DNA from 3 places in the Sphingobacterium daejeonense genome. Region 2 is predicted to be linked to each of the others. Evidence: riboswitches for the same ligand, from Rfam matches in the RefSeq annotation. Region 2 holds a riboswitch; each other region holds the start of a gene.
What was found. A riboswitch is a leader RNA that binds a small molecule or an ion and turns the genes downstream of it on or off. The one in region 2 is predicted to bind S-adenosylmethionine.

Region 1 (7,224 bases), 730 kb from region 2:
ATTTTCCCAAGATAAATCTTGTTGAATAACCCCCCAACTGTTCCATCCAACTGGAGTGCCTCCTTCCCAAGTTTGAAGGTAGGGAGGAAATAATTTTCTTTGAAACTTAGCAAATTCTTCCAAACCATCTTGCCAATTACTAGCATAAGAGATAAATATCTTCGGAGACCTGATGATATTACCTTCTACAAATCCATGACCCATAGAATCTCGAGTTAAGGTAACTTCCGTGTATCCATTTTTGATCGAAAGTTCAGTAAGATTATTGCTTTGATTTTTTGCCAGAATTCCAGTTTTCCAAACAGATTGATCTAAGGAAGCGGCTACTAAACCTGCTTGTGACTCTTGATCATATAATATACCTACTTCTGAGCTCTCATATGTTGTATCTGTCAACTCTATTTGATCATATGAAATAAAGGTATCATTATCAAAAGGAACCTTTACAGCAGTTAAGTTTTTGTTGGCCAGGAGATTCTGAGGAATAATGTTAAACGGTAAAATAGAGTTTGAACTAATATTTTTCCCCTTAATTATTATTTCAAGAACGATAAAGGATGAATTATCATAAAAATAGAAGTTTTGCAGGGTTTTCAAGCCTTTTCCAGCAGGGCGCTCAATGGAATAACAGATTCCTGATCCCGCATTGTCCTTGAATTTCTGCTTCAATGCTCGAGTAGTAGGAAGGTTTAAGGTTTCAAGTTCGCTACCTTTAAGTTGAATGCTAGAAAATGCATGTTCAAAAATAGGATCATTGTTTTGGTATAATGAAAAGGACCCTGTTTTCAGGTTGTATTTAAACTCCTGATTGTTTTTTAATTGAACTGCTATCTGCGCTTGAGAAAATTTTATGGAAAGAATGAATAGACTTGTTAGCCAAAATAGGTTTATGTAATTTAATCGCATTATGTTTAGGTTGTAGATTGTAAAAAAATCAAGAATCTTTTTTTTGATTTTTTTACAATCTACAACAAAAATCTGGTTGTTAGGAATCCTAAAACGCAAAAAATTGGCCTACATGTTTAAGTAAACCAATTTTTACAATTATATATTGAATTATAATAATCTAGACGGGAATTGATTAATGTTTTCAATGCTTAATTGTTGCATCACTTGGTAGAGTTGAGCTTTGAACATGTTAATCGTATGGTCTCCACCTTCATCTCCCAAAGCACCAACGCCATACATAAATGGTCTACCCATAAAATTGAATTCTGAACCGACTGCATAGGCCCTTCCTAAATCAACACCAGATCTGATACCTCCGTCCATCATGATTTTCAACTTATTTTTATAAGCTGGGTTTTGAGTCAATCGAATCAAGGAATGGATTGAAGATTCTCCAGCGTCAATTTGCCTCCCACCATGATTGGACACGATGACTCCATCGACACCAATAGAAATTGCAGCATCCATGTCTTCCTGAGTGGCTATACCTTTTAACACAAGTGGACCCTTCCAAATATCACGAATGGCTTGAACCTTCTGTATATTTACTTTTCCGGTGAACGTTTTGTTCATAAATTGTCCTAATTGAGAAAGATCAAGACCTTTTTCCATATATGGTTTTAATGTTGCAAAGCTAGGTATCCCATATTGGAGAGTCTTGATTCCCCATTCTGGACAAATAAGGGCTTGTGCCACATTACTGATGTTCATCTTAGGAGGCATAGAAAGGCCACTCTTAATCTCTCTATACCGAAGGCCAAAAGAAGGAACATCAACTAAAACTACTAAAACCGGACATTCAACCGCTTTTAGCCTGTTCAATATATCATCCCTTAAACGGTCTTCAGTAGGGTGATATAACTGAAACCAGGCCTCACCATCAGATACTTCAGCAATGCGCTCAATGCTACTCGTAGAAACAGTGCTTAAGATATATGGTATATTGTTTTTCGCAGCAGCTTTCGCTAAAATCTCTGGTGCATTGGGCCACATAAGACCTTGAAGTCCTATTGGGGAAATCCCAAATGGAGCACTATAGCGTTTGCCAAAAAGCTCAACGGACATGTCTATTTCTCCAGATACATGTAAATATTGAGGCTTTAATAATATGTTGTCAAAATCATTTTCATTTCTCGCTAAATTTAGTTCCTCATTACATCCGCCTTCTAAATAGTCAAAGGCAAATTTTGGAATTCTCCATTTAGCTCTCTTCTTTAAATCTGCAACTGAAGGATACCCCGTATGGTAAGGATATTTGATCTTTACACTCATAACAATTATTAAGATATAGGTTGTAAAGCGAAATTACGGTTAAAATATTGAAATATCCATCCTGTGCTATATGCTAATTTCATTTTATCGAATATGAACACGCTCATATATTTCTTGGTATTCAAGAGGTGTACCGTTTTGGTCTGCTGTATAAAAAGTTAGGTATAATTGATTATTTCCATTTGTTAATAAATATGGGATCTTTAAAGTTTGTCCAATCATATTACTACCAATTGAAGGGCCTTGTTTTGCTATTTTTTCTGTTAAAATACCAGTGTCACTGATTTCTAAAGATCCTTCCAAAGTTCCTATCAAATGGATATCTGTTAAGCTTAAGTTCGTGAAGCCCAAATCTGACCTAATATGTTTAAAAATTGGAGCTTTTACTGCCAAGGAATCAGAAGCAGAATTGGCTTTCATAAATTTCAATTGCCAAAGGCCTTCAAGGTTATTGACATCTGATGATTTTTGTTGTGCATAACAACTAAAAATCATAAAAATGGATAGGAATAAAGTGATTAATGCTTTCATAATAAATAAAATTGATTTATAATATGTTTAATATAAAGAAATTATATTGAACATAAATAACGGTCAATTAAATTTCAAGCTTTAAAATTACTTCTTTGTTTTTGTGGGTTCCATAAAATAATATATAATCTAATTTGGTGCTAAATCCTGAAGTTCCGTCTTTTATACGAATAAATAATCTATTGACTTTGATTTTTACACCATTAACCGTAGTCTCTACGTAGGCTTTTCCTTTGGAAGGTATGGTTAGATATAGCTTTTGATCTGGGAGTGATACGATGGCAAGTTCATAGTGATTTGCGTTGATTTTATCTATATCAATACCGTATGCAAAGTTTTTCTGAATGGCGGTTAAAGGTTTTATTTCTCCATTTTTGTCAAATAATTGACGGGTAACTTTAACGGGCTCATCCGTGTCGATTTTATGGTTATTGCTGTAATTAATGGAATAAATAAATGCATTCTTACCTCTGTTATGTTGGATGTAGAACAATAATCCATCGTTGGAAGTTGGTTTTGGATAACCATCCTGACAAAAGGCTTGAAATGAAGATACGAATATCAGTACTACTAAGATAAACCTGGTCATGTACATTAATTTTGTACGAAAGATACTGATATTCGCATTAACAGATAGTGAAATTTTCGTTAAAGATTAATTAGTGCCTCCACGGCCACCACCAAATAATTTTGAAATTAACCAAATCACTAATACTACTGCCCCTACAACTAATATAATACCCCACCACATTCCTGCTTTGAATATTCCTTCAATTAAAGAACAACTACTGAAAAGGGTAGTGGTAAGAGCAATCGCTAAGAATCCTATATATCTATTCATAATATCTTTTTTTGTTAAACAATAAAGAGACCGAAAAGTTTGCTCATACTCGATTAAAAGCGGTAAAATAATAAAGCCGAGCATTTTGCTCGGCTTTGAACTAATATATTTTATAATACTAATTTTTGATTATTCTGCTCTAAGGATTTTCGCAGCTTCAACCATTGATTCTAAGGCAGCCTTAGTCTCTGGCCAAGCACGAGTTTTCAATCCACAGTCAGGGTTAACCCATAATTGCTCTGAAGGAACTACAGCTTTTGCTTTGCGAAGTAGGTTTACCATTTCTTCAGTGCTAGGAACACGTGGTGAGTGAATGTCGTATACACCTGGACCAATATCATTAGGATATTTGAAATCAGCAAATGCATCTAATAATTCCATTTGTGAACGTGAAGTTTCAATAGTAATTACGTCAGCATCCATTGCAGCGATGTCCTGGATAATATCATTGAATTCAGAGTAACACATGTGTGTGTGGATCTGCGTATCATCATCAACATTTGATGAAGAAACACGGAATGCACGAACTGCCCAATCCAAGTATTCTTGTTGATCTGCTTTACGTAATGGAAGACCCTCACGGATAGCTGGCTCATCGATTTGGATGATCTTGATTCCTGCTTTTTCTAAAGCTTGAACCTCATCTAAAATAGCCAAAGCGATTTGGTATGTTGTGGTTGAACGTGGTTGGTCGTTACGTACAAATGACCATTGTAAAATCGTTACAGGACCTGTCAACATTCCTTTAACAGGACGGTTAGTCAATGACTGAGCATATGCTGACCAACGTACTGTCATGTCTTCTGGACGGTACACATCACCAAAAATAATCGGAGGTTTAACACAACGAGAACCGTATGATTGAACCCAACCGTTTTGTGTGAATGCATATCCTGCTAATTGCTCACCGAAGTACTCAACCATGTCATTACGTTCGAATTCACCGTGAACTAATACATCGATGTCCAAATCTTCTTGTAATCTGATTGTTCTTTCAGTCTCAGCAGCAATTTCTTTGTCGTATTCCTCTTGAGAAATAGCTCCTTTTTTCAAGTCAGCTCTCCACTTACGTACATCTTTTGTTTGTGGGAATGAACCGATTGTTGTAGTAGCAATCCAGGAAGATTGAATTTAGCTTGTTGTGCAGCTTTACGAGCATCAAATGATGAAGTACGTTTTGCATCTTCATCAGTGATGTTGCTTACACGGTTTTTAACTTCTGGTTTGTGAATCAATGGAGAAGTACGGCGACTCTCAGCAGCTTCTTTGTTTGCTTCAAAGCGTTTCTGAGTATCAGCATCAACTTCACCTTCAGCCAATACAGCAAGATCTTTAACCTCAGAAAGTTTTTGTTTTGCAAATGCTAACCAGTTTTTAACTTCTGCAGGTAATGATTCTTCATTGTTTTCATTGTCCAAATCAAAAGGAACATGCAATAAAGATGAAGAAGGAGCAACCCAAACACGGTCTTTTCCTAACGCATCAACTGCTTGTTTGATTTTTTTCAATGAATTTTCGTAATCATTTTTCCAAATATTACGGCCTTCAATAACCCCTAATGAAAGAGTTAAGTTTGCAGGAACTTTTGATAATATAGTGTCAAGTTGGTTTTCACCACGAACTAAGTCAAGGTGTAACGCATGCACAGGAAGATTAACAGCGATATCCTCGTTATTTCCTAATGCCTCGAAATAAGTAGCAACGATTAATTTGATGCCTTTGGCTGCAGCAGCTAATTTTTCAAATACTTTGCCATACAGAGCTTTGGTAGCATCATCAATGTCTAAAGCCAAGAAAGGCTCGTCAATCTGAACATATTTCGCCCCAGCATCAGCAAGCTTGCCTAAAATCTCTTCATAAACAGGAAGTAATTTGTCGATAAGATCGATGCGGTTGAAATCTGCTTCTTTTTCTTTACCCAATAAAAGGTAAGTAATTGGACCAATTAAAACAGGCTTTGTTTCAATACCCAATTGTTTTGCTTCATTGTATTCACTTAAGAATTTCTCTGAAGTAAGTTTGAATTCTTGGTTTTTTACGAATTCAGGAACGATATAGTGATAGTTAGTATCAAACCACTTAGTCATTTCCATAGCAGTAACATCTACGCCACCTTCTTGGAAACCACGTGCCATCGCGAAATATAAATCAAGATTATATTGGCGATCGATTTTGTTTAATAAGGAATTGTAACGAGCAGGGATAGCTCCTACAGTTAATGACAAGTCTAAAACTTGATCATAGAATGCGAAGTCATTAGATGGGATCAACTCGATTCCAGCATCCTTTTGAGTCTTCCAATTGCTTTCACGGATTTTCAGTCCAGCCTGCAATAATTCTTCCGCGCTAATCTTCTTCGCCCAGTAAGCTTCATTAGCTTTCTTCAACTCGCGGAATGCGCCCACACGTGGGTAACCTAAATTGTTTGTTAATAGCATATTTTCTCTACTAAATTAAATATATTTCAATAAATCTTTTTGCTAAGAGAAGGCTACCAAGGATGTCTGTAACCAGCTTATCTTTCCCAATCAGGGGTAGAATGTAGCACCTTGTCAAGGGACAGGTTGCTAAGGCTTCATCGGGTCTAGTCCCTCTGCCTTTCTCTATAAGCGGGGGCTAAGTTAGGAATTAGATTTTTAATATGCAAAAAAAAGTGAAGAGACGGCTTGAAGTAGACATAAGACATAAGACACAAGACACAAGAGAGATGAAATAATCCATAAAATATTAATTACATTTTTAGAATTTGGTCGAGTTAACAGCTACTGTTAGAAAATTAATTAAAAAAAATAAATGAGGCTTGATATGCCTCATTTATTTTTAGAATTATAATGTTTTAATATAATGCTATTCGATCAGCTCTATTTAGGTACGGACAATGTATAAAAAAGGTAAACTATTTTAGAATTTGACAATAGTCTAATGTCTTATGTCTTATGTCTAGTGTCTTAACCAAACTATCTAATCCTTAGCTCACCAACAACTTATATCCTTTACCGTGGACATTAACTATTTCAACATTAGGGTCCTCCTTAAGGTATTTTCTAAGCTTGCTCAAGAAAACATCCATACTTCGGCCGGTAAAATAATTGTCGTCATGCCAAATCTTGATTAAGGCTTCCTCACGAGTTAAGACATCATTTTTCTTCAAGCAAAGTAAGCGCAATAATTCGGCTTCCTTCGTGGAAAGCTTCTGTTGTTGGCCCTTATACGAAATAATCTGACTGGTGTAATCAAAGAAATAATCTCCGATTTCAAATTTATCAGAAACTTCTTCCTCCTTATCTTTTGAAGCTCTTTTAAGAAGCGCATTGATGCGAAGCAATAACTCCTCAACACGGAATGGTTTTGTGATATAATCATCTCCACCCAATTCAAAGGCCTGTGTTTTATCTTCCATCATTCCCTTGGCAGTCGCATAGATAATTGGAACCGTTTGATTGATCTTGCGGATATCTTTCCCCAATGAAAAACCATCTTTCTTGGGCATCATGACATCCAAGATGCATAGATCAAACTCCTCTTTACGAAAAGCATCCATGCCTTCCTGACCATCGGTACAAAGTACCACGTCAAATTTTCCTTTTAATTCTAGATAATCCTTTAGTAATTCACCCAAATTAGGATCATCT
Region 2 (7,224 bases):
TTCAGCATCTGCCAAAAACAGATCTATACTGAACAAATCCATTTCCGATAGGAACACCACATATTTACCGTCTGGAGAAATTGCCGGCGACACATTCATCCTACCCGCATTCTTTGTCGATAACAATAATTTACCGATAGGATTGGAAGTCGTATCTTTTCCGAGATTCCTGTAGGAGTTCTCCATGCTATTTTTCCATAGAGTTCCCATCGTTTGCGCATCATATCCAAATACTCTTCGGATTGCCGCCTCATATCCATATTTTGCCGTTTCAATAAACAAAGGCATAATCACTGTATCGCCATAAGTAGATCCTACATACGACCAAAATGCTTGACCATAGCGATATGGGAAATATTTGTTGGATTGCTCTGTCATCTGCCTTAAGCTTGGCAGATCATTCCGAGCATATGAATCACGCATCCACATCGATGTGAATGCATCTTTTTTACCAATTGAAAAATATTCTGCCATCCCCTCAACCATCCATAATGGCAGGTTTGCAATATTCTCTAGCCGAGTAGAATCACCTCCCTCGATCAATACCCTATATTGGAATGCATGCACCAATTCGTGGCCAAGTACGTGCCTTGTTTGTTGGTTGATCTGCATGATCGGCATCACCACCCTTTGTTTGAATGCCTCGGTAACACCACCTGTCCCAACACTTATCTCACCTGAAATAGCCGTAGTCTGCTGGAATTCAGGATGGTTATTGTATAAAATAATGGGGTTCTTCCTCAAAAAGGTATCCTGGAAAACTTGCTGGTGCAACTCATACCACACCTCTGTTTCCTTAGCAAACCAATTCATCATTGAATCGTTTTGCAAATAATAATAAATGTTAAAATGCGGCGTATCATACACCTTAAAGTCCAATTTCTTGTACCTCATTTTATTCTGACCAAAATACTGCGCCTCCGATTGATTCGGAAACAGGTCCAAAAAATGGTAAATACAAGGCTTAAACTAAATATTCTTGCAAAGAGTGACGGTTAAATCTCATAACTAATTATTAGTCAATAAAAATAATAAAATCAATTCAATTAAAAGGGTTAATTCGTTTCCTCTTGTTCCTCTTGTTGTTGATTAGATTCTTCTCGGTTTAATAAATCTGGTAAAACAATATTAGGCATCTCAGCATCTGGATTTAAACCTTCATCGGTACTACTATCCTGACGAACACGGATTCTTGGCCCTGGACAGTTATATTTCTTAGCGACCTCCACCTTTGCCTCCGGAAATTTACCCAATGTAACACCAAGCTCAGGATGCTTATAGAGTTCTTCCATAAATAACGCATAAATAGGTAATGCAGTTTTCGAACCCTCTCCGGTAGCAGAACTTTTAAAATGAATACTCTGTTCATCACAACCAACCCAAACTCCAGCAACTAAATCTTTGGTAACACCCATATACCAACCATCAACATAATCTGAAGATGTACCAGTTTTACCACCAATTTGGTTTTCTTCCTTAAACAGATCCCATTCCCACAACGCTTGTGAAGTACCTCCTGATTCTTCAATAGTACCCCTCAACATATATCCCATCAACCAGGCATTCTCTGCTGTAATAGCTTGCTTAGTCGAGGTCTTGAATTCAGCAATTACTTTGCCGTCTTTATCCTCAATCCTAGAAACCAAAACCGGTTCAGTTCGCTTACCTTCATTCATAAATGTACTGTACCCACGTACCATCTCAAAGACCGAAACATCATTTGAACCCAATCCTACTGAAGGAACTGATTCCAACTTACTGTCAATACCACATAAATGAGCCATTTCTACAACTTTATCCCAACCAACCTTCTCAGTTATTTGAGCGGTAACAGTATTCAATGAACGAGCCATGGCATGTCTTAGCGACAGCTCACTGTGAGAAAATGACCAATCCGCATTTTTAGGCTCCCATATTTCGTGCTCACCCTTGTTGTTGATGAATTCAATCTTAACCGGTTTATCCTCAAATTTATCACATGGGGTCATACCTGATTCCAATGCAGCAGCATAGGCAAATGGTTTAAATGTTGAACCTGCTTGGCGCTTCGCTTGATTCACGTGATCAAATTTGTAATAGTTGTGGTTGATCCCGCCAATCCAAACCTTGATTTCTCCATTGTAAGGATCCATAGCCATCATGCCTGTATTCAACATGGTCAAGTAATGTTTCAAGGAATCCATGGTAGAATAATTTACCTTTTCCATTCCATCCCACGTAAAGACTTCCATGTCCTTCTTCTTATTCAGCTCCTCAAAAACCTTGGCCTCATCTTTATATTTTTCCATTAAAGAGGCATAGATCGGTAATTTCTTGGCGTGATCTTCCAAAAAGTTTGGCACTACATTCCCTTCTTTGTCTCTCCAAGGCAAATCATTACCCCAAACATTATCTAGTCTTTGCTGAAGTTCCTTCATTTTAACAGCTACCACGTCCTCAGCAATTTTTTGCATTCTTGAATCAATCGTAGTATATATTTTCAATCCGCTGGTATAAATATCAACCTCATTTTCTTTTGCCCAGTCCTCCAACCATTTTTCTACAGCATTCCTTAAATATGAATCATTGGAATTTCGCACTTCTTGATTATTCAAATCAAGTCCTAGGGAATCCTTGCTCAATTTTGTTACTTCCTCTTGTTTCAAATAACCTTCTTTTGCCATTTGGCCCAAAACAACATTTCTTCGCTGCAAAGCATTTTTAGGGTTTCTGATTGGATTGTATAAGGTAGTACCTTTCAGCATACCCACTAAAACAGCGGCTTCATTGACAGTTATATCACTCGGATATTTGTCAAAATAACGAACGGATGCCGATTTGATGCCGTAAGCATTGTTACTAAAGGAAACTGTATTAAGGTACATCGTTAATATTTCTTCCTTGCTATATTTGCTTTCCAATTTAAAAGCAGTCATCCACTCTTTATATTTTGTGACGATCAAACCTATCCCAGGGATCTTACCTAATAAACCTTGTGAATCTTGATATCTTGTTCTATATAGATTTTTTGCAAGTTGCTGAGTTATAGTACTGGCACCACGGTCACTTCCACTTAAGGTTGAAAAAATACCACCAAACAAACCCAAGAAATCAACTCCATGATGCTTCATAAAACGTACATCCTCGGTTGCAATCAAAGCATTAATAATATTGGGAGAAATACTGTCAAATGGAACTGGGTCCCGATCCTGTTTGTAATATCTAGCGATCAATACAGAATCTGCAGTATATAGTTCAGAAGAAACATTTAGTTCGGGTAACAAAATTTCTTTTTTTGTCGGTGAAGAACCGAACAAGCCTAGAAAGTTAATTTGAACTGCGCACGTAAATAAAATAACAAAGTAAATAACAATCAGTGCGATGCGCAAAAATTTGTTCCGAACACGTTTAAACATACGGTAAATATGAACAAAACTTTGGAAAAAATTACATCAATTCGCCTAAAAAGGAAGCTTTACGAGAAAATTAACGAATTTTAACAAATGAGTTTTTTGGTTTTTAACTAGGCTGTTTATCCGACAATTATAATAGCAAAAACTGTACCTAAAACAGTTTTTGTTACCATAAACTTTACCTTATTAAATATATTTACCTATTTTTACGTGATTTATTATTGGGGACATGTTAAAACAAACTTTACAGCAAAAACTATTACAAAAACTTTCACCGCAACAAATTCAATTCATCAAATTGCTACAGGTGCCAACAGTTTCATTGGACGCCCGCATCAAAGAAGAATTGGAAGAAAACCCTGCGCTGGAGGACGGTAGTTTGACTAACATGAACGACCCCGTGGAAGAATATCCCGATAAAGATCCGGATGATGACTTCAACATGGAAGAAAACAGCTATGAAGATGAATTCAGTGTTGATGAATATATCCAAGAAGATGACTACAAAGACTATGGCGGTGGATATGACCATGATGATGAAGACGGAAAAAAAGAAATCCCTATCGCTGTACAAGATTCTTTCTACGAAAATCTACAAAACCAACTTGATCTACTAGCACTATCTGATAAAGATTATATAGTTGGTCAACAAATAATCGGATCTCTTGATGACGATGGTTACCTAAGGAGACCTATCCTATCTTTGATTGACGACCTTGCGTTTTCACAAAATGTAATTGTTGAAGAAGAAGATGTCGAAGACATACTCAAGATTGTTCAATCATTTGACCCTGCCGGCATTGGAGCAAGGAATCTTCAGGAATGCTTGGCAATCCAGTTAAGAAAGAAAGATCTCACCAACCCGATTATCCAACAAGCGATGATGGTCGTGGAAAATTACCTCGATGAATTCACGAAGAAACATTACGATAAAATCGAAAAGCAATTAGGTGTAAACTCTGAGGAGCTGAAAGAAATCGTCAATGAAATTCTTAAGTTGAATCCTAAGCCAGGTGATTCAGGTGCAGCTGCAGGAAAACAATTGCAGATTATCCCTGACTTCCATATCTCCAATAATGATGGTATCCTGCACTTGACCTTAAATGGCAGAAACGCCCCTGAACTAAGAGTTTCAAGGTCTTATCAAGAAATGTTTGAGCATTACGAAAAAGCGGAAAAAAACGACAAAAAAATGCGTGAAGCAGTTCAGTTTGTTAAACAGAAACTTGATTCCGCAAAATGGTTTATCGATGCCATCAAACAAAGACAACAGACTCTTTTGAAAACCATGAATGCTATCATGGAATATCAATATGACTACTTCCTAACTGGCGACGACAGAATGCTTAAACCAATGATTTTAAAGGATATAGCCGACAAGATCGAAATGGATATTTCAACTGTATCCCGCGTTGCCAACTCCAAATACGTGCAAACAGAATTCGGAACTTTCTTATTAAAATCATTCTTCTCAGAAGCTATTCAAACAGAATCTGGCGAGGAAGTTTCTAACAAAGAAGTGAAAAAGATTCTAGAGGAGTGTATTGCTAACGAAGACAAGAGAAAACCTTTGGCAGATGAGAAATTAACCGAAATCCTGAAGGAAAAAGGTTATTCGATCGCGAGGCGTACTGTTGCTAAATACCGTGAAGCAATGAACATCCCGGTAGCACGTTTAAGAAAAGAATTATAAAATTTTATTTTCACTTGCATATTAAAATATAATCTACTAAGTTTGTAGAGTATTCAGAATTGCACGAGCAATACCAACCGAGTGAAAGACACCGCGGTGGTAAATCGATACGGGCGGCAAGCCAAAATAAAAGAATATTGCAAGGTCTTAAAATAGACTTCTCTGAATGCAATTATGGTTAAACCCTTTAAACATTAATTGTATGTCCAACACAAAACCCTTACAACAACACCTAGTGGAACAATTCCACCACTACAGCACCAATGAATTGGTAATTCTAAACAATGACTTAGTTAGATCAAACTGGGGAAAAAATAAAACAGCTTTCAGAACTGCTTTGTTGAGCACCTTATCTAAACGAGGAATTGATCTCTCCGCAATAATCAGCACCGAAGACGGATTTACTCAAATACAACGAGTACCAGTCAAATTATCAGAAAATAGACTTATTCCGGAATAGGTAGAAATAGACATTAGACAATAGACATTAGACATTAGAAATGGTATGACGCCGTAAATGTCTATAGCCTATTGTCTATTGTCTTCGTCTTAGCAGTCTAAGGCTCAATAGTCTTAAGCATATAGTATTATGTCTTTTGTCTTTTGTCTTACGTCTACTGTCTTTTGTCTTACGTCTACTGTCTTTTGTCTTACGTCTACTGTCTCACATCTCACATCTCATATCTCACATCTCATATCTACCTAAAGCATACAAAGCGAAAGTCCCAAGCCAATGACTTCCCATATAATCATCTTTTGCACTTAAATTGCCAATCGAGAAATTGAAATGTTCAACAGCATCTTTTTCAGGTGCTCCAATGCAGGGTCCATTTTCGAAATCCCAAAAAGACAAGCCGCTCTACTATAGTTTAACCCATCCAAGTGGACCAACTTACCATCACTCCTATCTTTCACGAGTGCAGGTTCTAATTTAAATTCATCATTGAACAAATCAGGCATAAAAGCTTTCAACCATGTAATGTATTCTGATTTATCCAAGACTTTGCTCATCAAATATGCTTCTTCCAAACAAGGTGATAAAAAGTCGTAACCGCTGGGTTCATAAGCTAGATCACAATTCTTGTCGTCCTTGAACAATCGAATAGAATTTTCCTTTAATGCTTGTTTAAAAGTATCATCGCCTACTGTATTGGCATAATCCAAGGATAAAGAAAGACTAAAAGCTGAATTATCATGCTGTCCTGCACGGATCGGGTAGACCAACTTTGGAAGATATTCTTTATAGCGAGTAACCAACAGGTCTACCAATGGTTGAAGTGAGGCTTTCCATCTTTTGGCATCCACATCCTCCCAAGTAGACAATTCTTCCTGTAATTTAAACAACCAAGCCCAACCATAGGTCCTTTCAAAGCTCAAATTATTTTTATCATTGAAAAAGGCTAATTCCACAGCAACATTCTCTGGCGTAATATGCTGATTCAATGCCGCTCTTACCTTTCCGGCATTGTCTAGACTTGGAAACTGCTTCATCAATTTTACGATCGACCAGTAACCATGTACGGAGGAATGCCAGTCAAAACAGCCATAAAAAACTGGCCTTAAACTCTTTGGACTTTTCAGGTCAGCATCCGAACCTAATACTTGGCCCAGTTTATTTGGATACTCCACTTCGATACAATGAGTCGGCATCGAGAAATAATCTTAGATAAATTTTCGTCCAACTTAATTTCCTCAACACTAATCTTTTCATTGGTTTTATCTCCACTTTTACATCCTGCGAGCAACAACGCTACAACTATAAAAATGTTTAAACATAATTTATTCATACAGAAAATTTTGGCAATATATTTGAGTTCTAAAAATAACATTTATAAACTAAAACATTCTACAAAATGAACATTAGTGACTTAATTTCAGGCAGCATCGGATCGCAAGCTACTGAAGGTATATCAGAAAAATTGGGGATTGATAAAAACCAAACTCAGTGGGTAGTTTCTGCCGCAATTCCATTAATGATGTCTGCATTAAATTATAATGCACAAAAAAGTCCTGAAAGGGCTCAAGGCATTCAACAAGCTATTGACACCAAAGGTTCTGGTGGAATCTTGGAAAACCTAGCTGGACTGTTTAACCAAGGTCCAACAGAAGATGAGGATCAAATGGTGAACAATATCTTTG
Region 3 (7,224 bases), 1.5 Mb from region 2:
GTCTGCTTCAATAGCAAGCCTTTGGCTCTCATTAAAAGCAATACCCCATGGCGAAAAGAAAGCATTTGTGCCAATTGCAATTAGGTTATGGATTTTGATTGTTTTTGAAACTGTCCATTCCAAGGCTTGCTGTCCTCCTAAGGAACCTCCTATTAATGTGTTAATCTCGTTGATTCCTAGATGATTCGCTAATAGTTGATGTGCATGTACGATATCACGTATGGTAAATTGAGGAAAATCCGTATAATAGGGCAAATTAGTCTCCGGGTTTGTCGATAGGGGATTCGTAGTCCCATAATGCGAGCCCAAAACATTAGCACAAACTATATAATAGTCTTTATCATTGAATAATTCGTTTTCACCAAATAATCCAGGCCACCAATCAAACACATCCGAATTAGCAGTCAATGCATGGCAAACCCATATCACATTGGATTTGTCTTCATTCAGGTTTCCATAAGTATGAAACGCAATTTGAAGATTTGCCAGTTTTTTGCCACTTTCTAATTCGAAATCTTGGTTATATCCGAAAGTTCTTAAACTCATTCTTATAAATTATCTTCCTCCATAAAAATCAAATAAGGTCCCCACCTTATTTGATTTTGTCAAATGCTTGTGCTAAATCCGCTTTTATATCTTCAATGTGTTCAATACCTACTGAGAGTCTTAATTGACCTGGTGCTACACCTGCTTTTTTCTGATCTTCAGCACTCAACTGTTGGTGAGTAGTTGCTGCTGGATGGATAATCAATGACTTAGCATCTCCAACATTTGCCAAATGGCTGATCAATTCTAATGCATCAATAAATTCATTGGCTTTTTCCACGCCACCTTTAATGGTAAATGAAAGCACGGCCCCATATCCATTTTTTAGATATTTCTGTGCGTTTTGATGGTATGGGTGGTTTTTTAAACCCGGATAGCTTACATGTTCTACTTGTGGATGCGAATCTAACCATTGAGCTATCTCTAGCGTGTTGTCAACGTGACGTTGTACACGTAATGATAATGTTTCTAATCCTTGAACTAACAAGAAAGAATTGAAAGGGGATAGGGCAGGGCCAAAATCTCTTAATCCTTCAACTCTTGCACGGATGGCAAATTGAATGTTACCAAATGGTCCACCTTCTCCAAATACATCTGAAAATACCAAACCATGGTATCCTTCCGATGGTTCAGAAAATTGCTTGAATTTTCCATTGCCCCAATTATAGTTACCACCATCAATGATTACACCACCAATGCTTGTTCCATGTCCACCAATCCATTTAGTTGCTGATTCAACAACTACATTTGCGCCATGCTCTAAAGGCTTGAACAAATAACCGCCAGCACCGAAGGTATTGTCAACGATCAATGGAAGGTCATGCTTCTTTGCTACTGAAGCTATGCGTTCGAAATCTGGAATATTATAGCTTGGATTGCCGATAGTTTCTACATAGATAGCTTTTGTTTTGTCATCTATCAAAGCTTCGATCTTATCTGCATCTGTATCTTCAGCAAATCTTGCTTCGATACCCAATCTTTTAAAGGACACTTTGAATTGGTTATAAGTACCACCATAAAGGTTAGAACCAGACACAAAATTCTCACCTGCTTCCAGGATGTTTGTCAAAGCGATAAATTGTGCTGCTTGACCTGAAGCTACAGCAACTGCTGCTACACCGCCTTCTAATGCTGCTATACGTTTTTCGAAAACATCAGTAGTAGGATTCATAATCCTGGTATAGATATTACCGAATTGTTTCAATGCAAAAAGGTTGGCACCGTGTTCTGCATTTTCGAATACATAAGAAGAAGTTTGATATATAGGCAATGCTCTGGAACCAGTAGTAGGATCTACTTCTTGCCCTGCATGTACTTGTAAAGTTTCAAATTTTAGGTTTTTATTATCTGCCATTTTTATATTTTTTTAATCATGTTAGTAAAATGAAATTATTAAATCCTTTGAAGTTCTGTGTTTAGGTCGTCATTTACTGATGGACAATTGTATTCAATAAGAATAATGCTGCCATAGGACGACTATCGCATTCGAGAAATACAAATACAGTTGATGGATTTAATCTTAATAGAAGAATCTGTTGTCGGTTTTCCGACAAGATATAATAATTCTGATTTTGAAAATTCTGAAGTCATAGTCTATTTCATTTATATGCTCCTGAGCTTTATTGCTTCGGACAGGAATTGGCACCTTTTCAATCCTTATTGAAGGTTGCCAGTGGGTCATTGAGCCAGTCTCTCGCCACTTCTTTATAAATCAAGACCATCTTTTTTAGAGAGGTAATGATTAGTGTACCACTATCGAAGTACTCCGCAAATATAGGCTACGGAAATTAATTTTGCAATTTTTTTAGAAAAAAGAAGACCTCAAATCTTGTTAGGCTATTCACTTACAATGATTTGAGGTCCCAAATATTTTGTTATTGTAATACCAGTTTTTTAAAAAGTGTTGTTCTTTGCATCATGCATTTGGATGATTTTGTCCACTACATAACGCGTGTTTCCACGCCAAGGTAACACACCATGGTATTCTTTATAATGAAGATCAAAAGCCTTACCACTATTTAACTCCAATACTTTAAATACAGAATCGCTCTCGATAGAAAATTCAAATTCATTGGAGGAGATTCCAGTCCCCGTATTTTGACTGCGGATACCTTCCTGAATCAATTTTCCTTCATAGGTCTTAAAGACATTTCCCTTTTTTACTGCATAATTTAAAGTTCCCGATTTAACTCCTTCGCCAAAAACAAAGTAGTACTTGAAATAAACAAATACTGCGAATGCCAAGAAGATAATGAGTAGAAACCAGCTGATGAACTTTTTGAAGCCTGAACCCCTTTTGCTGGGTTGTTGGGTAGTTGTTTCCATTATTTTGTTAATTCAGTTTTTCTATAGATACAATTAAGAATACCTAAAAATAAGAAAGGTTGGCCAAACTACATGACCAACCTATTAATTTTTTTATCCGAGTAGCTGCATCTCTGCATCTATTGCTTCTTTTGTTTTCGGACTGACCGGTACCAATGGTAACCTCACATAGTCCTTTCCAATTCCTTTTTTCTCGAGAATATATTTCACTCCTGCAGGATTTCCTTCAATAAAACACAGGTCTATCATGTTTAATAATTCCAAATGAATAGCTCTAGCCTCATCAAAATTACCTTCACTACATAAATGTGCCAATGCAGAAACCTTTGTTGGATAGGCATTGCCTACCACAGAAATTATTCCTGCTGCTCCCATGGCCATCATAGGAAGTGTAACAGGATCATCTCCAGAGATTAAAAGAAAATCTTTTGGTTTATCTCTTAAGATTTCGCTGAATTGGGAAAAATTTCCCGAAGCCTCTTTTGTCGCTACTATGTTTTTGAAATCCTTAGCCAACCTGACCGTCGTAGCCGGGCTCATATTACTTCCTGTCCTGCCAGGCACATTATAAAGAATAATCGGAAGTTTCGAAACCTCAGCAATAGCCTTATAATGTTGATAGATTCCCTCTTGCGTTGGTTTGTTATAATAAGGTGAAACTGATAAAATAGCAATGTAATCCAATACCTTAAAATTCTTGATTTGTTCAACTATTTCAAAAGTATTGTTGCCACCGATTCCAGCTACCAATGGGATACGCTTATTGACATGCTTAGAAGTAAATTCCCACACCTTCTTTCGTTCATCAGGATTCAATGTTGCAGTTTCACCTGTTGTGCCCAATGAAACCAAATAATCAATTCCTCCCTCGATTTGATAATCAATCAAATTTCCTAAAGTGTCGTAATCTACTGTGCCGTCCGCATGGAATGGAGTAACTAATGCAACTCCCGCACCTTGAAGCTCGTTCATCGTTTGTATATATTATTTTTAATTTTTATTCATTAATCATTGATAGCAGTTGAGCTTCAGAAATCATCGGAATCTGAAGTTTTTCTGCCTTTGCCAGTTTTGATGGACCCATTTTATCACCAGCAACTAAATAATTCAGCTTTGAAGAAATACTGCTCAGCATCTTGCCACCGTGCGCCTCGATCAATTCCGTCAATTCTTCCCGGGAATAATCTGCAAATACACCGGAAATCAAAAACGTTTTGCCCGATAAACTATCTCCGGCGAGTTGTATTTCTTTTTCTTCTATTTCGAACTGAAGGCCTAAGGATTTGAGTTTTTCAATCTCTTCCCAATGTTCAGGATTTGTCAGATACGCATGTATACTGTCTGCTATCCGGAGTCCTATATCCTGTACTGACAATATTTCGTCTACAGTGGAATTCTTGATTGCCTCGATATTTTTAAAGTGTTGCGCAAGTTTTTTTGCTACCGTCTCTCCAATATGGCGAATTCCCAAAGCAAATAGCACCTTCTCGAAAGGTTTATTTTTAGATTGTTCAATACCATTTAGCATATTGTCAATAGACTTCTGACCAAAACGTTCAATACCGACCAACTCATCCTTTCTATCAATCAAAGTATAGATATCTGCTATTTTGCGAATCAATCCAAGCTTGTAGAATGTTTCTATTGTTTCATCTCCCAAACCTTGAATATCCATCATTTTTCTGCCTATAAAGTGCTGCAGCTTTCCTACTATTTGAGGTTTGCAGCCATCTTCATTTGGGCAATAATGTACAGCTTCACCCTCTTCTCGAATTAATGGAGTATTACATTCAGGACATGTACTTGGATATTCAAATGCTTTTGTTCCTTCTGGTCTTTTTTCAACATTTGCACCAATGATTTTAGGGATTATTTCACCTCCTTTTTCGACAAATACAGTATCGTGTTCATGTAGATCCAGACGAGCAATTTCATTTGCATTATGTAAAGAAGCTCTTTTTACCGTTGTGCCAGCTAACAAAACTGGTTTTAAATTGGCAACAGGAGTAACAGCTCCGGTTCTTCCAACCTGATAACTAATGCTGTTCAAGATCGTTTCGACACGCTCAGCTTTGAATTTATAAGATATAGCCCAACGTGGTGATTTAGCGGTAAAGCCTAATTCCTCTTGTTGTGCGAAATCATTGACTTTGATTACAATGCCATCGATTTCATAAGTCAGTTTGTGGCGGGCATCATCCCAATAATGGATGAATTCCAAAACCTCGTCAATAGAATTACAAAGTTTTGAATGTTCACAGACTGGGAAGCCCCAAGATTTGACTTCTTCGATGCTATGCCTATGATCATGGAACAATTTATTTCTATTGTCACAGTACAGAAAGTACAGGAAGCAATCTAAAGGTCTTTTGGCCACCTCTCCAGAATCCTGAAGCTTGATTGTGCCGGATGCAAAATTCCTTGGGTTGGCATAGGTTTGTTCCCCATTGTCTTCACGCTCTTTGTTCAACCTCAGAAAAGCAGATTTATGCATGAAAATCTCGCCACGGATATCGAAACTTGGCGGATAATTCCCTTTCCTCAATTGATGTGGAATACTGCGGATTGTTTTTACATTATTAGTAACTTCATCACCTTGTGTACCATCCCCACGTGTCACTGCCTGGACGAGTTTGCCGTTTTCATAAGATATTGAGATCGATAAACCGTCGAACTTCAACTCAGCTACATACTGAACTTGATCTCCAACTACTTTTCTTACCCTTCCATCAAAATCTTTTAATTCCTGTTCGTTATAGGTATTGCCCAAAGACATCATAGGCCATTTATGACGGACAGTATTAAACCTTTGTGTAATATCACCACCAACTTTTAGGGTAGGGGAGTTCGGGTCTCTAAATTCAGGATATTGAATTTCCAAAGCCTCCAGTTCCTTCAATTTATGGTCAAAATCGTAATCCGAAATGGAGGGTTGAGCTAACACATAATATTGATAATTATATTCGTTTAGCTCACGGGTAAGTTCTTCTATTTTCGCTTGAATATCTACAGACATAGACCACGAAAATACAAAATATTCTAAGGGTAAAATAATTTAAAATCACTAATTAAAAAATTGCTCAAAGTGTTGCAAAACAATGCAGATTAACAAAAGAAAGATAATTCAGATGATCTATCTTTAATGAAAATTATTGTCATGAAGCTGCGAGAATTTATGGATTTTATTCACGTAATAATCCCATATTATTGATTTCTTGTATCTTCCTTTTTTGTTTTCCTTTTGGCTGTATTTTTTTCTTTTTCTTGCGGTTTTGAAAAAATTCTTGAAGAAATATTGGTGACCTCTACTTACTGCCCAAGCATCTGCTGATTTTCCGTCAAATAAAAATTTGATCAAAGCAAATAAATCCCACCACAATCTGCAAGCAATAATCCATACAGCCATCATAAAAGAATGGTTTTTTTGGATCATCACTAAATTGTTCCTGAAATTGAGATATGTTTTTGTGGGGGTTGCTTGTTTTCAAAGTACCACCACCAACATGGAATACTAATGAGTTTGGACAGTAACCAACTTTATAACCCATTTTTTTTAGTCTCCAACAGAGGTCAATTTCTTCAAAATGGGCGAAGAAATCTGCATCAAACCCTTCAGCCTCTTTCCATGCATTTGACTTAATGAATAATGCTGCACCTGTTGCCCAAAATACTTCTCGAGCATCGTTGTACTGACCATGATCTTTTTCTACCTTATCCAAGATCCTTCCCCTACAGAATGGGAAACCAAAATAGTCTATGTATCCACCCGCTGCACCAGCATGCTCAAATTCACCCTTATTATGATAAGACTGAATTTTTGGCTGACAAGCGACTAATAATGGATCTGCCTCCATTTGCTGTATTACAGGTTCAATCCAGCCCTCAGTAACTTCCACATCGGAGTTAAGCAAGATGTAATAATCGGCTTCAACACGTTTTAAGATTTCATTGTAACCACCAGCAAAACCTAGATTCTCTGTGTTTTTGATTATCTTGAACATTGGGAAATTCTCTTCTACATAGGAAATAGAATCATCTGTAGAACCATTGTCACCAATGATAAATTCAATATTTGGGTATGTGCTATTAAATACCGAAGGAAGGAATTTCTCCAAGAAATACTTCCCGTTCCAATTTAATATGACAACTGCAACTTTCGGGTAATTTGACATTTAATTTCTTCTTTTACGCTTCCATCTACGATGAGACCATAGCCAATAGGCTGGTTCTTCTTTTATAATACGTTCTGTAAAACGATTATGAATATGCGTGATCTCATGTTCTGGGTATTCATCTGGATTTACGACCAAGGTCGTAAACTTGCATGAGTAATATCCTCTTTTTTCTTTTCTC

Region 1: linked by a shared signal. The riboswitch ahead of metE (5-methyltetrahydropteroyltriglutamate--homocysteine S-methyltransferase) and the one ahead of FGL31_RS15850 (5-oxoprolinase) in region 2 are both predicted to bind S-adenosylmethionine.
Region 3: linked by a shared signal. The riboswitch ahead of FGL31_RS08320 (O-acetylhomoserine aminocarboxypropyltransferase/cysteine synthase family protein) and the one ahead of FGL31_RS15850 (5-oxoprolinase) in region 2 are both predicted to bind S-adenosylmethionine.

Annotation. Positions count from the first base shown of each region.
Region 1 covers NZ_LR590470.1:3,991,169-3,998,392, reverse strand. The annotation lists gene FGL31_RS19180 (alpha-amylase family protein) at 1-906, opposite strand, end outside; gene FGL31_RS19175 (alpha-hydroxy acid oxidase) at 1,057-2,220, opposite strand; gene FGL31_RS19170 (DUF4488 domain-containing protein) at 2,305-2,751, opposite strand; gene FGL31_RS19165 (DUF4833 domain-containing protein) at 2,819-3,340, opposite strand; gene FGL31_RS19160 (hypothetical protein) at 3,407-3,592, opposite strand; partial or broken gene metE (5-methyltetrahydropteroyltriglutamate--homocysteine S-methyltransferase) at 3,722-6,030, opposite strand; SAM riboswitch class I at 6,105-6,204, opposite strand; gene FGL31_RS19150 (response regulator transcription factor) at 6,561-7,224, opposite strand, start outside.
Region 2 covers NZ_LR590470.1:3,262,310-3,269,533, forward strand. The annotation lists gene FGL31_RS15835 (DPP IV N-terminal domain-containing protein) at 1-816, opposite strand, end outside; gene FGL31_RS15840 (transglycosylase domain-containing protein) at 1,056-3,395, opposite strand; gene rpoN (RNA polymerase factor sigma-54) at 3,622-5,085, shown strand; SAM-I-IV-variant riboswitch at 5,130-5,224, shown strand; gene FGL31_RS15850 (5-oxoprolinase) at 5,288-5,545, shown strand; partial or broken gene FGL31_RS15855 (DUF2891 domain-containing protein) at 5,771-6,735, opposite strand; partial or broken gene FGL31_RS15860 (DUF937 domain-containing protein) at 6,939-7,224, shown strand, end outside.
Region 3 covers NZ_LR590470.1:1,733,967-1,741,190, forward strand. The annotation lists gene FGL31_RS08315 (homoserine O-acetyltransferase family protein) at 1-546, opposite strand, end outside; gene FGL31_RS08320 (O-acetylhomoserine aminocarboxypropyltransferase/cysteine synthase family protein) at 593-1,900, opposite strand; SAM riboswitch class I at 2,146-2,259, opposite strand; gene FGL31_RS08325 (hypothetical protein) at 2,440-2,871, opposite strand; gene dapA (4-hydroxy-tetrahydrodipicolinate synthase) at 2,965-3,843, opposite strand; gene ligA (NAD-dependent DNA ligase LigA) at 3,869-5,887, opposite strand; gene FGL31_RS28855 (hypothetical protein) at 6,011-6,229, opposite strand; gene FGL31_RS08340 (glycosyltransferase family 2 protein) at 6,210-7,043, opposite strand; gene FGL31_RS08345 (lysophospholipid acyltransferase family protein) at 7,044-7,224, opposite strand, start outside.